Linked DNA regions of Chelatococcus sp. HY11. The protein of the gene in region 2 binds, or shares a complex with, the protein of the main gene of each other region. Links are inferred from orthologs where the notes say so. Each region holds a gene or a part of one and is shown on either strand. Other genes may lie near its edges. The genes, in order: KIO74_RS14010 and trxA.

The links.
Region 1: the proteins of trxA (region 2) and KIO74_RS14010 are in contact, whole or in part, in an NMR structure (PDB 2IPA), measured with the Bacillus subtilis proteins. The link is inferred for Chelatococcus sp. HY11 from one-to-one orthologs.

The regions. Positions count from the first base shown.
Region 1 is NZ_JAHBRX010000001.1:3,058,508-3,067,044, reverse strand. What follows is about bases 2,596-5,564. They hold KIO74_RS14010 (arsenate reductase ArsC), read right to left. Parts: upstream 4,360-5,564; coding sequence 3,832-4,359; downstream 2,596-3,831. Other genes in these bases: KIO74_RS14000 (sulfite exporter TauE/SafE family protein), read right to left, coding at 4,859-5,564; KIO74_RS14005 (ArsR/SmtB family transcription factor), read right to left, coding at 4,352-4,723; arsC (arsenate reductase (glutaredoxin)), read right to left, coding at 3,398-3,823; arsB (ACR3 family arsenite efflux transporter), read right to left, coding at 2,596-3,388. In the rest of the region: KIO74_RS14035 (ArdC family protein), read right to left, coding at 1-117; chrA (chromate efflux transporter), read right to left, coding at 351-1,550; arsenical resistance protein ArsH, read right to left, coding at 1,617-2,333; more of arsB, read right to left, coding at 2,333-2,595; more of KIO74_RS14000, read right to left, coding at 5,565-5,605; KIO74_RS13995 (IS1182 family transposase), read left to right, coding at 5,807-7,228; KIO74_RS13990 (XRE family transcriptional regulator), read right to left, coding at 7,378-7,755; KIO74_RS13985 (nucleotidyltransferase domain-containing protein), read left to right, coding at 8,283-8,537. UniProt on the Bacillus subtilis protein: Catalyzes the reduction of arsenate [As(V)] to arsenite [As(III)]. In vitro, can dephosphorylate para-nitrophenyl phosphate (pNPP).
Region 2 is NZ_JAHBRX010000001.1:3,364,300-3,372,558, reverse strand. What follows is about bases 5,569-8,259. They hold trxA (thioredoxin), read left to right. Parts: upstream 5,569-6,599; coding sequence 6,600-6,920; downstream 6,921-8,259. Other genes in these bases: KIO74_RS15345 (bifunctional folylpolyglutamate synthase/dihydrofolate synthase), read right to left, coding at 7,321-8,259; addA (double-strand break repair helicase AddA), read left to right, coding at 5,569-6,490. In the rest of the region: double-strand break repair protein AddB, read left to right, coding at 1-2,918; more of addA, read left to right, coding at 2,915-5,568. UniProt on the Bacillus subtilis protein: Participates in various redox reactions through the reversible oxidation of its active center dithiol to a disulfide and catalyzes dithiol-disulfide exchange reactions.

The DNA.
Region 1 (8,537 bases), 300 kb from region 2 along the record:
AGGCTGCACCCACGGGACGCGGCCGGCTTCCAGCTCGGCGATGATCTTGTCGGTGATTTCGTCATAGAGGTTCGCCCGGTCGACGCCGGTGCAAGGGGTGCGATCATGTCTGGACATCGCGGTTCTCCGCGACGGGCGCCGGAAGACTCTCTCCCGGTCCTCAACCCGTCACGGAAAACCCGTCCGCACTCTCACTCTACAGGGGGCGTTGCGGGGCAGGCTGTGCAGAAACTCGCTCTGATGTCGCTGGGCTTGGATCTCGCCCGCTAGCGGTGGCGCGGCGCGACACAATTCAGCATCGTGCCACCTCGGGTTTGACAGAGTGAGCCCGATAGTTTTTCGAAACCGCCTTACGTCACCAAGCCAAGGGCAACTCCGCCCACGGCCGCCAACAATACGACAACCCATGGCGGAGCTTTCCAGGCGATCAGCGCCACGAAACAAATCGAGGCCAGTGCGAAATCCGGCATGCCTCCGATCGCGCTGGTGAAGACCGGCGTATAGAGGGCCGCTCCGAGAATGCCGACGACCGCAGCATTGGCGCCCTGCATGGCCGACTGCGCCCATGTCGTGCGGCGCAACTGATCCCAGAAGGGCAGCGCCCCGATCAGGATCAGGAAGCCCGGCAGGAAAAGTGCGGCAAGAGCGATTGCGGCACCGGCTACGCCGTTCGGCTGCGGTCCCATGACCGCCCCGAGCCAGGCCGCGAATGTGAACAGTGGCCCCGGCACTGCCTGCGCTGCGCCATAACCCGCGAGGAAGGCATCATCGGACACCCATCCCGGCGCGACCGTTTCAGCCTGCAACAGCGGCAGCACCACATGGCCGCCACCAAAGACCAGCGAGCCCGAGCGATAGAAGCTATCGGCCAGCGCCCAGCCTTGCGCCTGTTTGGCGAGGATCGGCAGGCCGATCAGCAAGGCAGCGAACAGCGCAAAGGCCGTCAGTCCGGCTGTCCGTGAAACCGGGACCGGCAGATGGTCGCCGACCGCGACCTGTCCATTGCTGAGAACCAGCCCGGCGAGTGCGCCCAGCAGTATGGCCGCCATCATCCCGATCGCTCCCGGCGCCCAGGCAAGCAGAAGCACGGCCACGACCGCGATCGTGGCGCGCTCCTTATCGGGGCAGAGGTTTTTTGCCATGCCCCACACGGCTTGCGCCACGATGGCGACGGCGACGATCTTGAGACCCTGCAGGACGCCAAGCGCAAGCGGGCCTTCCAGCCGTGTAGCTGTCATAGCGAGCGCGAGAAGGATCAGTGCCGATGGCAGTGTGAAGGCAAGGAATGCTGCAAACGCGCCGCCCCAACCTGCCCGTGTCAGGCCAAGCGCAAAGCCCACCTGGCTGGAGGCGGGACCCGGCAGGAACTGGCACAGCGCCACCAGATCGGCATATGCGCTTTCGCTCAGCCATTTTCGCCGCGTCACCAGTTCGTCCCGGAAATAGCCCAGATGCGCGATCGGTCCGCCGAAGGAGGTGAGCCCCAGCTTCAGGAAGACGCGGAATACCTCGGAGACGCTTCCTTGCGACTGTTGCGGGCTATGACCCATTCAGGAGACCTCGTTGGTTGGGGCATTCTTGCGAACGATGACGTGCGATCGGTGCGAGATAGATTCTCAGGTTGCAGTCGTCAGGTTGACCCGACGCATCAGAGCCTCGCCGCTCTCCTTGCGTTCGGAATAGCGGTCGGTGAGGTGGTTAGAGACGTCGCGTGTCAGCAACGTGAACTTCACTAGTTCTTCCATCACATCGACCACTCGGTCATAATAGGACGATGGTTTCATCCGGCCCGCCTCGTCGAACTCCTGAAAGGCTTTGGCGACAGAGGACTGGTTAGGGATCGTGACCATCCTCATCCAGCGCCCGAGCACACGCATCTGGTTGACGGCGTTGAAGCTCTGCGAGCCGCCGGAGACCTGCATGACGGCGAGTGTCCGGCCCTGTGTCGGCCTTACCGCGCCGACCGAAAGGGGAATCCAGTCGATCTGCGCCTTCATCACCGCGCTCATTGCGCCGTGCCGCTCCGGGCTGGTCCAGACCTGGCCTTCCGACCAGAGCGAGAGCTCTCGCAGTTCCTGCACCTTGGGATTGTTGACCTCAGCCCCATCCGGCAGCGGCAGGCCGGACGGATCGAAGATACGTGTTTCAGCCCCGAAATGCTTGAGCAGACGCTCGGCTTCGAATGTCAGGAAGCGACTGTAAGATCGCTCCCGGAGCGAGCCGTAAAGCAGCAGGATACGTGGTGGATGGGTCGAGGGCGTTGCTGCGCGCAGCCGGTCAATGCCGGGAATATCAGCGCAACCGGCATCAAGATTGGGAAGCTCGTCCGGCATCAGCGCTGCGCCTCCGCCAGTCTGGAGACTTTGCCGCCGCGTTCATACCAGCCTTTGGAGCGGTTCACGATCCAGACGACCGAGAGCATCACCGGCACCTCGATCAGCACGCCGACAACCGTGGCGAGCGCCGCACCCGAATGAAAGCCGAACAGGCTGATGGCGGCGGCGACCGCCAGTTCGAAGAAGTTCGATGCGCCGATCAACGCTGAGGGTCCAGCCACGCAGTGTTGCTCGCCGGCCAGCCTGTTCAGCAGATAGGCAAGGCCGGAGTTGAAATAGACCTGAATCAGGATCGGCACGGCCAGCAGGCCGATGATTGCGGGCTGCGCGATGATCTGCTCACCCTGAAAGCCGAACAGCAGAACCAGCGTCGCCAGCAGGGCAACGAGGGATGCCGGGCCGAGCTTCGCAAGAAACCTGTCGAGCGCCGCCTGTCCGCCATTCGCCAGCATCCGGCGACGGACGATCTGCGCGATGATGACGGGAATGACGATGTAGAGGACGACCGACAGGACCAGCGTGCCCCACGGCACGGTGATGGCAGACAGTCCAAGCAGTAGGCCGACAATCGGCGCAAAGGCGACGACCATGATCGCGTCGTTGAGGGCGACCTGGCTCAATGTGAAATGCGGTTCACCCTTGGTCAGGTTCGACCAGACAAACACCATGGCCGTGCATGGCGCGGCTGCAAGGATGATGAGGCCGGCAATGTAACTGTCGATCTGGTCGGCAGGTAGATAGGGCCGGAACAGCCAGCCGATGAACAACCAGCCCAGTAGCGCCATCGAGAACGGTTTTACCGCCCAGTTGATGAACAGTGTCACGCCGATGCCGCGCCAGTGGCGGCCGACCTCACCAAGGGCAGCGAAGTCGATCTTGAGCAGCATTGGGATGACCATCAGCCAGATCAGTACCGCCACCGGCAGGTTGACCTTGGCAATTTCCATCGCGCCGATGGCATGAAATGCGCCCGGCAGAAAATGGCCGAGCGCGATGCCGACGACAATGCACAGCGCGACCCAGAGGGTCAGGTAGCGTTCAAAGGTGGACATGCAATTCCCTCAGGCCGTTGCGACACGCTGGCCGTGTTCGTCGATCACGCACTCGCCGTCTTCCTTGACGAACTCGCCGCGCTGCGGGGGCAACAGGTCGAGCACTTCCTCGGACGGCCGGCAGAGCCTCACGCCCTTCGGGCTAACGACGATGGGCCGGTTGATCAGGATGGGATGCGCCATCATCGCGTCGAGCAATTGCGCGTCACTCAAAGCCGGGTCGCCAAGGCCCAGTTCCGCATATGGAGTGCCCTTCTCGCGCAGCAGTTCCCGCACCGATATGCCCATGCGCGCAATAAGTCGGGTCAGCATCTCGCGCGACGGCGGTGTCTTCAGATATTCGATGACATGCGGCTCGACGCCCGCATTGCGGATCATCGCCAGCGTGTTGCGCGAGGTGCCACAATCCGGGTTGTGATAGATGATGGCGTCCATGGCCGGCTTCACGCTGCGCTGTTGCGTGGAGACGACGCGCCATCTGATTGGCCGATCTCGGTCAGCTTCGTGCGCAGCGACGCCTTGTCGAGACTGGCGACCGGCAGGGACGTGAACGCCGAGATGCGGTTCTTCATGTAGCGGAAGGCCGCAACGAAGGCGGCTTCCTTCTGGATATCCGGCCCATCGACGGCGGCAGGGTCTTCAATGCCCCAATGGGCGGTCATCGGCTGGCCGGGCCAGACCGGGCATGCTTCGCCGGCAGCGTTGTCGCAGACGGTGAACACGAAATCCATGACAGGCGCGTCAGGCCCCGCAAACTCCTCCCAACCCTTCGAGCGGAAGCCTTCAGAGGGGTAGTCGAAACTCTTCAATACCTTCAGCGCGAAGGGATTGATCGTCCCCTTCGGTTGCGACCCGGCGGAGAAGGCACGAAAGCGACCCTCGCCATCCTTGTTCAGGATGCTTTCCGCGAGGATCGAACGCGCCGAATTGCCGGTGCAGAGGAACAGGACATTGTAGATACGGTCAGTCATGGGTGGCCTCCTTAGCGGCGAGGGTTTGCGGTGGGCAGCAAGGGGAAAAATCGGCGATCAGCGGCGCGCAGATCTCGGGGCGGCCGCCGCAGCAATCCTTGACGAGAAAGCTGGCGAGCGCGCGCACGGCATCAAGCCTTGCCCGATAGATGATCGACCGGCTGTGCCGCTCGGCCTCGATCAGGCCGGCGCGCGCCAGCGTCGCCAGATGTGTGGACATGGTATTGTGGGGGACATCCGACCTGCGGGCGATCTCACCTGCGGGCAACCCATCCGGCTCATGCTCCATCAGCAGACGGAACACGTCGAGGCGGGTCGGCTGCGCGAGCGCGGCGAAAGCGAGGATGGCGTTATCTGATTCCATATGTCGAGACTAATCGACATATGGGTTTAAGTCTAGGTGGCAATGGTCCGTAGTTTCCGCCTCGTCGGGTAACCGCGATAATTGCGCGACGGCGGGGACATCACTGAAACTCGGTCGCGACAGGCAAACTGGCTGTCACCCGAACAGCAGGCTTACCCCTGAGGCAAAAAGGATTACAGCCAGAATAATGCGCAGCCATAGTTCGGGCAGGTAACGGCTGCCGATGAAGGCCCCGAGCGAGCCGCCAACAGCGACGGCGATCAGCCAGCCGGGTAGCGCACTCGGAATCTGATCCCACCAGGCATAGGCTCCGAGCAGTGCGGCCGCCGAGTTCATCAGGTTATAGACGGCGGTTGTCGCGGCAGTCTGGCGCGCTGTTCCCCAGTTCATCGCGAGGATCACCGGCGCAAGAAATACACCCCCTCCGGTCCCTGTCGTGCCGGATATGAAGCCGATGATCGCACCCGTGGCCAGCGCCGGTATGAACGGCGGATCGGTTGGCAGGTCCGCAGATACTCCAGATCTACGAAGGGCCGTCCTCGCCATCTGAGCGGCCGAAAGGACGAGAACCACCCCGACGACCGGGTAATAGATATCCGCCGGTAGCTGGACAGCGCCGCCGAGCAGAGAGAATGGGAAGCCAAGGATCGCAAAAGGCCATACGCTTCGCCATGACAGCCTTCCAGACTTCAGGAACATGGCTGTCCCGATTGCCGCAACCAAAAGATTGAGAGCGAGCGCGGTCGTCTTCATGGCCAGCGGCGCAAAGCCGAGCAGTGCCATGATCGCGATGTAGCCGGATGCCTCGGCCTGACCGACCGATGCATAGATCAGCGCGATGAGGAAGAAGGCTACCGCGAGCCAGAGCGCATCCAATTCCACCTTGCCTGAACCTCATCATAGTCCGCACCCCGAGCGTGCGACAGCGTGCGCGTTCCCCGAAGCCTCCTTGTCTATCACCAGACTGGTGCGAGCAATATGTTCTGAAGCTTGCCACAGTAGAAATTGCATGTATTGCCAAGCATTTACTGGGGTTATTCGCCCGCGGATGCTATATTCCATTACTTGCTGGACGGGGGCAAAATGGGACGTTTTATTGAGGGATATGATCGCAGCCAGCCGTTACTGCTGCCCGCCTATGTTGAAGATTATGTGTCGCAGGACTCTCTCGTCCGCGTCATTGATGCCTTCGTCGAAACCCTCGATCTCACGGCGCTCGGCTTCGAGCGCACCGTCTCTGCCCCGACAGGACGCCCTGGCTATCACCCCGGCGACATGCTGCGGCTCTACATCTGGGGCTACCTGAACCAGTTGCGTTCATCGCGACAATTGGAGCGCGCCTGCCAGCGCGATCTGGAGGCCATCTGGCTGATGCGGCGCATGACCCCGGACTATCGGACCATTGCGGCGTTCCGGCACGACAACCCCGAAGCGATCATCCGCACGGGGGCCGCATTCATCAGCTTCTGTCGCGAGAACGGCTTGGTCACTCCTGGCAAGGTGGCGCTGGACGGAACAAAGATGCGGGCGGTTGCCAGCGCGAAGAATATTGCAGGAGCGGATCGTCTGGCACGCGACATCGCTCATACCGAAACAGAAATCGCCTACTATCTCGACCGCCTCAACATAGCAGATCAACACTCGGCGGGCGCGCGCGATCAGACGGTCAATCGCGCGGCGTTTGCCAGCGCGATCACGTCACTCGAACGCCGTAAGCAGCGCTTGGAAAAGCGGCAGGCCGAACTTGCTGAGCATGATACCAACGTCGTGGTCTTCGGAGAACCGGATGCACGACCAATGGGATATGGCCGGGCTCCGAAGTTCCCAGCCTATAATCTCCAGAGTGTCGTCGATATCGAAAGCGGCCTGATCATTCACAACGATGTCGCCAACGAAGCCAACGACAGCCAGCTGCTGCATCCAATGGCGATAGCGGCAAAAGAAGTGCTCGACGTCGACCAGCTAGAAGTGCTGGCGGACGGGGGCTACTCGAACGCGCAGGAAGTCGCGCGTTGCGAACAGGACGGTGTCCGCGTGGCAGCGCCGATCAAGCGCGGGGCCATGAGCGCGCAATACTTCCGCCCCGTGCAATTCGTCCATGACGAGCAGACCGACACCATCCGCTGCCCTGCTGGTGAAACCATGTATCCCAAGGGCAAGCATACCCGAAATCGGGCGATCCGTTACAGAACGCCCGCCTGCCATACTTGCCAGATCAAACAGCAGTGCACGCCGGGATATCAGCGCACCATTCACAGGCTCGTGGATCAGGGCGCGCTCGATCGGATGGAACGTCGAGTTCACGAGAACCCTGATCTTATGACGATCCGGCGCTGCACGGTCGAGCACCCCTTCGGCACCATCAAGCGAATGTCTGGCGGAGGTCGCTTCCTGACCCGCGGTTTGCGGCGGGTGAAAGCCGAAGCGGCCCTGTCGGTCCTGGCATTCAACATTATCCGCGCTTCGAACGCGTTCGGAACCGGAGCGCTGATGTCGCGGGGCTGAGAACCCCGCTCTATTCGGTTCGCGTCATCGCCGCCGCGTTGCGTCCTCGCTGAGTTTCTGCACAGCCTGGGGGTCTCCCCGCAGAAGGGGGTGTGCCGGCGACCTCGGCGCCGGCCAGGGGGAAGGCTTTCCCCCTTCACCTCAACTGCTCACCTTGTTCCGGCCTGCTTTCGACGGCGGGCCACAGTGCGAACGCCAGCGCTTTCGCCCATGGTCATGTCACCCAGGCTATGGAGATGAAACGCCGGATGCGATGGCAGCTTCACCGTGAGTTCGAGCTTGCCGCCGATGGCTTCGACATAGCTGCGTAGCGTCGAGAGATACATATCCGCCTGCTTCTCGATCTTGGACACCGACGGCTGCTTGATGTTGAGGGCCGAGGCGATGTCTTCCTGCGCCTTGCCGGCGATCTGGCGAAGCTCGCGCAGACTCTCTACCTCCTGCCGCAATTCCTGATAGCGCGCCTCGATAGCTGCCTGTTCGTCAGCAGGAAGCCCGGCGATGATTTCATTCAGGCTCCGTGCCATCTCAACGTCCCTTCTTTGCGGATTTCAGGCTTTCCACATGCTCGGAAAACCGGAGATCCGCTTTTGCGATGAGCTGCCGGTAGAACCGAGCGCAGATCGACCTCATCTGATGATATCAGTTCGTAACAGTAGACGCGCTCTCTATAGACAGGGTCACCTCCATCCACAGGCAAATGAAAATAGATAACATCAATAACTGCCGTGGCTTCCCGAGTGACGCGGTCTAGTTCTTCCATTTTTCTCTCGACGATGTGATCGATATTCGCCATTCCTTAAGAAGCGAGCAACTCCAAAGCCGCTAATGGCAAGACATATAGCAGCGCCCCCCTTGATCGGCCTTTGGCGCCAGCCTACATGTTATTGGTAGGCGGTAATTGCCGTGGGGGCACTATCCATTCTGCTTCGTTTGTCGCGACGCACCCGGTCCGGCTTTAGGCATAGCCGATCCGAGTTGTCGAACGACATGCGTCATCTGGCGCGGGCACCGGTGGTCGTGCTCATCACTGGGTCTGCAGGATGAGGACACGATGGTTACGATTACTAAGGAAGCCGAGGGCTACCTCGAGGCGCTGGCAGACGAGCTCACGATCTCACCCGCCAGATACGAGCAGGCGGTCGCTCGGTACGAGTCTTTAGGCAAGTGGCTGCATCGTGACGCTTCGAAGGTGAAACAGTACGACCCGCAGGTCTACTCGCAGGGTTCGTTCCGGCTGGGCACAGTCATCAAGCCCGAGGACGAAAACGGCCAGTATGACATCGACTCGGTTTGCGAGTTGACCGCC
Region 2 (8,259 bases):
TCCCGCGCATCGTGCCGCTGGGTGATGTCGATGATGCCGAGATTGCCCTTGCCGCCGACCTTGGCGGAATGGGCGAGGGGGACTTTACCGGCTTCCCGCCGGCGATCGGCGAGACGGAACGACGCCTCATCCTGACGCGGCTGGTGCTCGCCTGGGCCAAGGCCGTCGATCGCGCCCTCCTGCGGCTTGACGATCACGAGCCATTGCTCGTGCCGGCTTCCCCGGCCGATGCGCTCGGGCTCGCGGGGGATCTCGCCCGCCTCATGGACGCGCTTGCCACCGAGGGTATTGCTTGGGAGAGCCTGCACAGCCTCGTGGAGGATCGCTATTCCCGCTACTACGGCATCACGCTCGACTTCCTGAAAATCGCCGCCGAGACCTGGCCGCAGATTCTGGCGGACCGTGGCGCGAGCGATCCCGTCAGCCGGCGCAACGCCATCATCCTCGCTGACGCCGAACGGCTCGCCCGTGAACGGCCGGAGGCGCCGATGATCGTCGCCGGGTCCACCGGCTCGGTGCCGGCGACGGCCCATCTCATCGCCGCCGTATCGCGGCTGCCGCAGGGCGCTGTCGTCCTGCCAGGCCTCGATCGCGGGCTGGACGAACCCTCGTGGCGCGCTATCGCGGATGCGAGACACGGCCATCCCCAAGCCGCCTTGCAACGTCTCATCACCACCATTGGCATCGACCGCGCCGAGGTTCAGGAACTCGCCGATCTTCCCCCGGAGGTCGCGGCCCGCGCGAGCTTCCTCGCCGAGGCGCTGCGCCCGGCCGAGACCACCCACGTCTGGGCGGAGTATCGCCAGGGCACGGGAGACTTCGCCACGACGACACGCGCCGCCCTTGCGGGCCTCACCCTTGTGGAGGCGCCGGATGAACGTTCCGAGGCGCTGGCCGCGGCGCTCGCCATGCGCGAGGCGCTGGAGACGCCGGGCGCGACAGTCGCGCTCGTCACGCCGGATCGCATGTTGGCCGAACGCACCATCGCCGAGCTCGCCCGCTGGGATATCGCGGTGGAAGATTCGGCCGGGCTGCCGCTCAGCCGCTCGCGCGCCGGCAGCCTCGCCCAGCTCGTCGCTGATGTGGCGTTTGCCGATTTCGCTGCACCGGACCTGCTCGCGCTCCTCAATCACCCCGACGCGACCTTCGGACAGAGCTTCGCGACGGCGCGTCAGGCGGCAACGGAGCTTGAGATCGGCCTGCTGCGCGGGCCGGAGGCACCGCCCGGCATCGCCGGGTTGAAGGCCGTTCTCCCCGAACGCCGGAGAGAGGCCGCGAGCCGTCGCAGCCCACGTCCCCTGCGGCGCCTTGGCCCCTCGGCCTGGGAACGCGTGGCGGCGCTGCTTGACGCGCTGGAGGCCGCCTTCGCCCCCCTCGACGTCAGGAGTTTCGCGGATGGTGCGGCCGACCTCGTCGCGATGGCCTCAGCCCACGACGCAGTTTTGCGCGCGGTCTCGGCACGCGCGCCGGAGGAGGATTGGGATCCGCCGCGCGCCGATGGCTGGGGAGACCTCGCCAGCCTGTTCGATGATCTCGCCGTCGTAAAATCCGCTGAGCTCATCGGCCGCCCGGGGGATTATCCGGCCTTCTTTGCGGGGCTCCTGGCGGAGCGCGTGCTGCGCCGGGGCGAGGCCGCGCATCGCCGCGCCAAGGTCTTCGGGCTGCTGGAGGCCCGCCTCCTCACCGCCGACAGGATCGTGCTGGGCGGCCTCGACGAGGGCATCTGGCCGCCGGTGGTGCGGACGGACGCCTTCCTCAATCGCCCCATGCGCACCGCGCTCGGGATGAGCCCGCCGGAGCGGCGCATCGGCCAGACCGCCCATGACTTCGTCGAGGCCCTGGGCACGCGTGACGCGGTGATCACCCGTTCGTTGAAGCGCGAGGGGGCGCCGACCGTGCCATCGCGCTTTCTGCAGCGCATGAAGGCGCTGGCGGGAGGCGAGGCCTGGGAGGCGGTTCGCGCGCGCGGCCGCACGATCCTCGCCTGGGCCGAGGCCTTGGAACACGCACCGGCTGAGCCCTCCCTGCGTCGGCCGATGCCGAAGCCGCCGCTCCACCTCATTCCGCGCTCCCTCAGCGTCACCGAGGTCGAGACGCTGGTGCGTGACCCCTATGCCATCTACGCCCGGCATGTGCTGAAGCTCGATCCGCTGGACGGCCTCGCGGTGCCTCCGGGCGCAGCTGACCGCGGCAATCTCGTCCATGAGGCGCTTGGCAGTTTCGCCAACACTTACCCGGGAGCCCTCCCGGCCGATGCGCTCGCCGCTCTCACCGCGATCGGCCGTGAAGTGTTCGCGCCCTATGGGGCCTATCCCGACGTCATGGCCCTGTGGTGGCCGCGCTTCCTCAGGCTCGCGGAGGCTTATGTGGCATGGGAGGCCGCCCGCCGTCCGGGCCTGGGGCGGCTCCATGCCGAGATTTCCGGCGCGCTCGATCTCGTGCTCGCGGACGGATCGAGCTTTTCCCTGCGGGGGCGCGCCGACCGCGTCGAGGAAAACGACAACCTCGCAGTGATCGTGGATTTCAAGACGGGCCAGGTGCCGACGCCCAAGCAGATCTTCGCCGGCTTCGCGCCGCAGATGACCCTGGAAGCCGCCATGCTGGTCGCGGGCGGTTTCAAGGGCCCGGCGTCCATGCCCGCGGATCGGATAGAGCTGCTTTATGTCGGCGCCACCGGCGGCAAGGAGCCTCTCAAGCCCCGGCCGGTGCAGCCGGAGCGGGGCGAAACCCGGAGTGTCGCGGATCTCGTCACCGAGCATCCCACCCGGCTGGCGCAGCTTCTGTCGCGCTATTGCCGTGGTGAGATCGGCTTCGCCTCACGGCCCTTCGCCGAATACGCCAAGCGCGAGGGTGTCTATGACCATCTGGCGCGGGTGCGCGAATGGTCCACCGGCGGCGACGAGGGAGGCGGCGAATGAGCGTTACGCCTCCGTCCGCTGATGAGGTCATCGGTCGCGTCATCCATGACCAGCATCGGGCAGCTGATCCGGCCGCCTCGGCCTGGGTGTCGGCCAATGCCGGCTCCGGCAAGACCACCGTGCTCGCCAACCGGGTGCTGCGGCTTCTGCTGGCGGGCGCGGAGCCCGGGCGCATCCTCTGCCTCACCTTCACCAAGGCCGCCGCCGCCAATATGTCGAACCGGGTGTTCGACGACCTCGGCCGCTGGGTCGCGCTGGATGACGCAGCACTCGACGCCGCCTTGCTTCGCCTCACCGGCAAGCCGCCGACCGCCGATCTCCGTGCGGTCGCCCGGCGGCTCTTCGCGCGCGCCATCGAGACGCCCGGCGGGCTGAAGATCGAGACCATCCACGCCTTCTGCGAGCGCGTTCTGCATCTCTTCCCCTTCGAGGCGAATGTCCCGGCCCGCTTCGAGGTGCTGGACGACACGGATGCCGCCGATCTTCTCGCCCGCGCCCGCGTCGCCGTGATCAGCGATGCCATCGCCGGCCGCGCCCCGGCGCTCGCTGCGGCTCTGGCCCGGCTGGTGGAGGAGGCGGGCGATGTCACCATCGACAAGGCCCTTGCCGAGGCATTGCGCGCCAAGGCCTTGCTGCGGCAGGGCCTTTCCAGGGAACCCGGGCCGTCAGGCGGAGGCATCGCGACCGACGCCATCAAGGCCGCGCTCGGCCTCGAGCCCGCCGACGATCGCGCCAGCGTGGAACGCCAGATGCTGGGGGAGGGCATCCCCGAGGCCGATTGGCCCGACATCATCACGGCACTGGCCGCTGGCAAAACGACGGATCAGGCTCTGGCCGACTGCTTCCGGGCAGCGCTCGCCGCAACGAACCCGGCCGACAAATTAGCCGCCTATCAATCTGTGTTTTTTACCCAGGCTGGCGAGCCGCGTTCAGACAGTCGCTTCGGCACGAAAGCCATTGATCCAGACCTGGTCCAGCAGCTCCGCGACGAGCGCGATCGCCTCGCCGGGCTGACCGGACGGCTCAAGGCTGTGCTCGCCGTCGAGCGCACAGCCGCCCTGCTGACGCTCGCGAGCGCGGTCTTCACCCGCGTCGAGGCCTCCAAGAACGCACGCGGCGCGCTGGATTTCGACGATCTGATCGCCCGCACGGTCGATCTCTTCGCCCGCCATGAGGCGGCCTGGGTGCTTTACAAGCTCGATGCCGGCATCGACCACATCCTGGTCGACGAGGCGCAGGATACGAGCCCGGAGCAGTGGCGCATCCTCAAGGCGCTCGCGGAAGAGTTCACCGCTGGCGACAGCGCCGCGCTGACGCGGCGGACGCTGTTCGCGGTGGGTGATCCCAAGCAGTCCATCTACGGTTTCCAGGGCGCGGCGCCACGCGAGTTCGACGACAGCGGCCGCTATTTCCGCCGGCGCGTCGAGGCCGCTGGCCAAGCCTTCGAGGATGTGCGCCTGACAGTGTCCTTCCGCTCGGCGCCGGAGGTGTTGAAGGCGGTCGATGCGGTCTTCGCCGATCCCCAGCATTTCCAGGGCCTGTCCTTCGATGACGATGCCGTCGGCACGGTCCATGAGAGCGCCCGGCCGCAGCTCGCGGGCCTTGTCGAGTTCTGGGAGGCCGAACGCCCCACGGAGGTGGTCGATGCGGAAGCCTGGACGCTGCCCGTCGATGAGCTCGAGGAGGGATCGCCCCAGGTGCGGCTTGCGCGGCGCATCGCGCGGGCCGTGAAGCACTGGACAGGCGGGGGCGACGACGGCCGGCGCTTCTCGCCCGGCGACATCCTCATCCTGGTGCGCAAGCGCGGCGGCTTCTACGAATCCCTGATCCGCGCGCTGAAGGACACCGGCCTGCCGGTGGCCGGCGCCGACCGGCTCAAGGTCACCGAACATATCGCGGTGCGCGACCTCGTCGCGGCCGGCCGCGCGGCCTTGCTGCCGGCGGACGACCTGACGCTCGCGGCGCTCCTGAAATCGCCGCTCGTTGGCCTCGACGACGACGACCTCATGCGCATCGGCGCCGAGCGGCCCGAGGAGCAATCGCTCGACCACGCCTTGGCGCTGGCGGCGGAAGCGGGCAATGAGCGGGCCGTGCGCGCCGTCGGGCTGCTGGCGGACTGGCGCCAGCGGGCACGCCGGGGCGGTCCCTTCGCCTTCTACGCCCATCTGATCGGTCCCGGCGGTGGGCGCCGCCGGTTGGTGGCCCGCCTCGGCGCCGAGGCGGGCGACGCCATCGACGAATTCATGGCCGCGGCGCTCGGCTATGAACGGCGGCAGGCACCGTCCCTGGCGGGTTTCCTCGTCGCCTTCGGCGAGGCCGAACGCGAGGTGAAGCGCGATCTCGAAGATGGCCATGATGAGATCCGCGTCATGACCGTGCACGGTGCCAAGGGACTGGAGGCACCCGTCGTCATCCTTGCGGATGGCTGCGATGTGCCGACCGGGCGCACCGATCCCAAGCTTTTCGCCATTGCCGGCCGCGATGGCCCTGCCTTGCCGATCTGGTCACCGAGGAGCGAGCTCGATCCCGCGGCGGTCGCAGGGGTGCGCGACAGATTGCGGCGCGAGGCGGAGGAGGAGCACAATCGCCTGCTCTATGTGGCCATGACCCGGGCCAAGGAGCGGCTGGTGGTGGCCTCCTACACGAGCCTTGGCCGCGACGCCAAGACCGGCGACTTCCGGCCATTGCCGGAGAAGAGCTGGCCGGCGATGATTCGCAAGGGGCTGGAGGCCGGCGCATACGGGCTCGTCGAGGCTCCGGCTCCCCACGGCAACGGCACCGTCTGGCGTTGGCGGGATCCCGCGCGGCCGGCGAGCCCCTCCGCGCCGCCGGCCGCGGCCGCGGTGGCTTTGCCGAGCCTGCCCGCCTGGCTCGATCGCCGCCTGCCGCCGGAAGCCGAGGCGCGCCCCCCGCTCAGGCCGTCAAGCGCCCTTGGCGCGGCGGATCAGCTTCCGGAGGCGGCTGGTTTTCCTTCTGGAGGTCCTCTGGCCGGTCCTTTGGGAGCGCCGCCGCGTTCCCGGCGTGATGAGGACGCGCGCCGCGCGGCTCGGCTCGGGGGCGACTTCCTGCACAAACTCCTGCAGCATCTGCCGGAGGGCCTCATGCGCGGCGGAGAGGCCATGGCACGGGAGATCGCGGCGCTTCTGGAGGTGCGCGCCACCGGCCTCGACGCCGCGACGCGGGATGGCATCGTCACGGACGCGCTGGCGGTGCTCGCCCGGCCGGACCTTGCGGCCTTGTTCGGCCCATCGAGCCGCGCCGAGGTGCCGATCGCTGGCGCGATCACCATTGATGATGAGGCCGTACCGGTCTCGGGCCAGATCGACCGTCTCGCCGTCACCGCGGACGCCGTTCATGTGGCGGATTTCAAGACGAGTCACTGGCCACCGGCAACGCTCGATGCGGCCCCGGCGAGCCATCTCGCGCAGCTCGCGGTCTACGCGGCCTTGCTCGCCGAGATCTATCCCGATCGGCCGGTCCGGGCTTTCCTCGTCTATACGCGCGGCCCGCGCGTGTTCAAGGTGCCGCCGGAGGCGCTTGAGGCCGCACTCATGCTTGTCAAGCAGGCGTGACTTGTGCTGCCTGCTCCTTGACCCATCCCATCCCGCTTCTTACGTTCCCATCCAACGGACGGCCATGGGCTTCCCCGTGCAGCCTGCCACCCACGAAAGGTTTTTCATCATGGCGACCATCAAGGCAACCGATGCGAGTTTCGAAGCCGACGTCCTGAAAGCGGGCGAGCCGGTGGTTGTGGACTTCTGGGCGGAATGGTGCGGCCCCTGCAAGATGATCGGCCCGGCCCTGGAAGAGATTTCCACGGAGCTCGCCGGCAAGGTCAAGGTCGTGAAGGTCAATGTGGATGAGAACCCGGCCACGGCCGCGCAGTTCGGCATCCGTTCGATCCCGACGCTGCTCCTCTTCAAGGACGGCAAGCTCGCCGGCCAGAAAGTCGGCGCGGCACCCAAGAGCGACCTGTCCCGCTGGATCTCCGGTTCGGTCTGATCAGGTCTTGGCGCCTCCCGCGCCGCGATTTTCGAGCGAAAGAGAAAACCCGGCCCCTCGCGGAGCCGGGTTTTTTATTGAGGCAGCTCTTGTCGTAAACCGGACAGGGAACCGTGCCTTCCCACGCGGCAGGGTATCAGCTCCGGGGAAGGGGTTGGCGGCGTGTTCCGCGCCCCTGGTCATGCTGACTTCAAACGGTACCGCCGTGTCATTCCGGGCGGGCCGAGAGGCCCGAGCCCGGAATCCATGAACACGGCGGTAACCACGAGGGGGCACGGTCCGATGCGTGTTCTTGTCAGGCCGTGTGTTCATGGATTCCGGGCTCCTCGCTGAGGCGAGGCCCCGGAATAACCGCGGGTCTCCATTCAAACACGATATTCTCTATAATTCCGGCGGATGCTCAGGTCGGTGGGGTTCCGTTTGCGGCCAGCACTTCACCCGCGAAATAGAGCGACCCGGTGATCAGGATCCGCGGGGGATGCTCCCAATCCTGGTGCTTGAGAGAGCCGAGGGCTGCCTCAACACTGGCATGGGCCGACGTGACGAAGCCGAGCTCCTGGGCGATTTCGGCGATTTCCTCCGCCGGGCGCGCGGCGAGCTGCGTGGTCATCGACACCGCCAGCAATTCACGGGCAAGGCCCGCGAAGGGGGAGAGGAAGCCAACCGCGTCCTTCGTGCCGAGCATGCCGACAATGAGCACGAGCGGTGCCGGCCGGCTCTCTTCCATGTCGGCCATGGCGCTGGCGATGGCACGGCCGCCCTCGGGGTTGTGGCCGCCGTCGAGCCAGATTTCAGCGCCTTCGGGTGCATGCGCGATGAGATCGCCGCGTGTCAGGCGCTGCATCCGCGCTGGCCAGTCGGCATTCTTGAGGCCCGTTTCATAAGCCGAGACGGGCAGGCGATCGAAGCCACCGGCGCGCAGCGCCGCGATCGCGGTGCCGGCATTGATATGCTGATGGCGGCCGGACAGGCGGGGCAGGGGCAGATCGAGCAGCCCGCGCTCGTCCTGATAGACGAGGCGCCCGCCTTCCTCATGAACGGAGAAGTCCTGATCGCCGATGATCAGCGGCGCGCCGATACGTTCGGCGCGGGCCTCCAGCACGGCTGAGGCTTCCGGGTCCTGGGGCGCGATGACGGCGGGCACGCCACGCTTGAAAATGCCTGCCTTGGCCGCGGCAACGCTGGTAATGCGGTTGCCGAGATATTCTGGGTGATCGAGCGAGACGGGCGTCACCACCGTCACCAGCGGCTCGGAGATGACATTGGTGGCATCGGCCTCGCCACCGAGACCGACTTCGAGAAGGAGGACGTCAGCCGGGTTTTCCGCGAACAGGAGAAA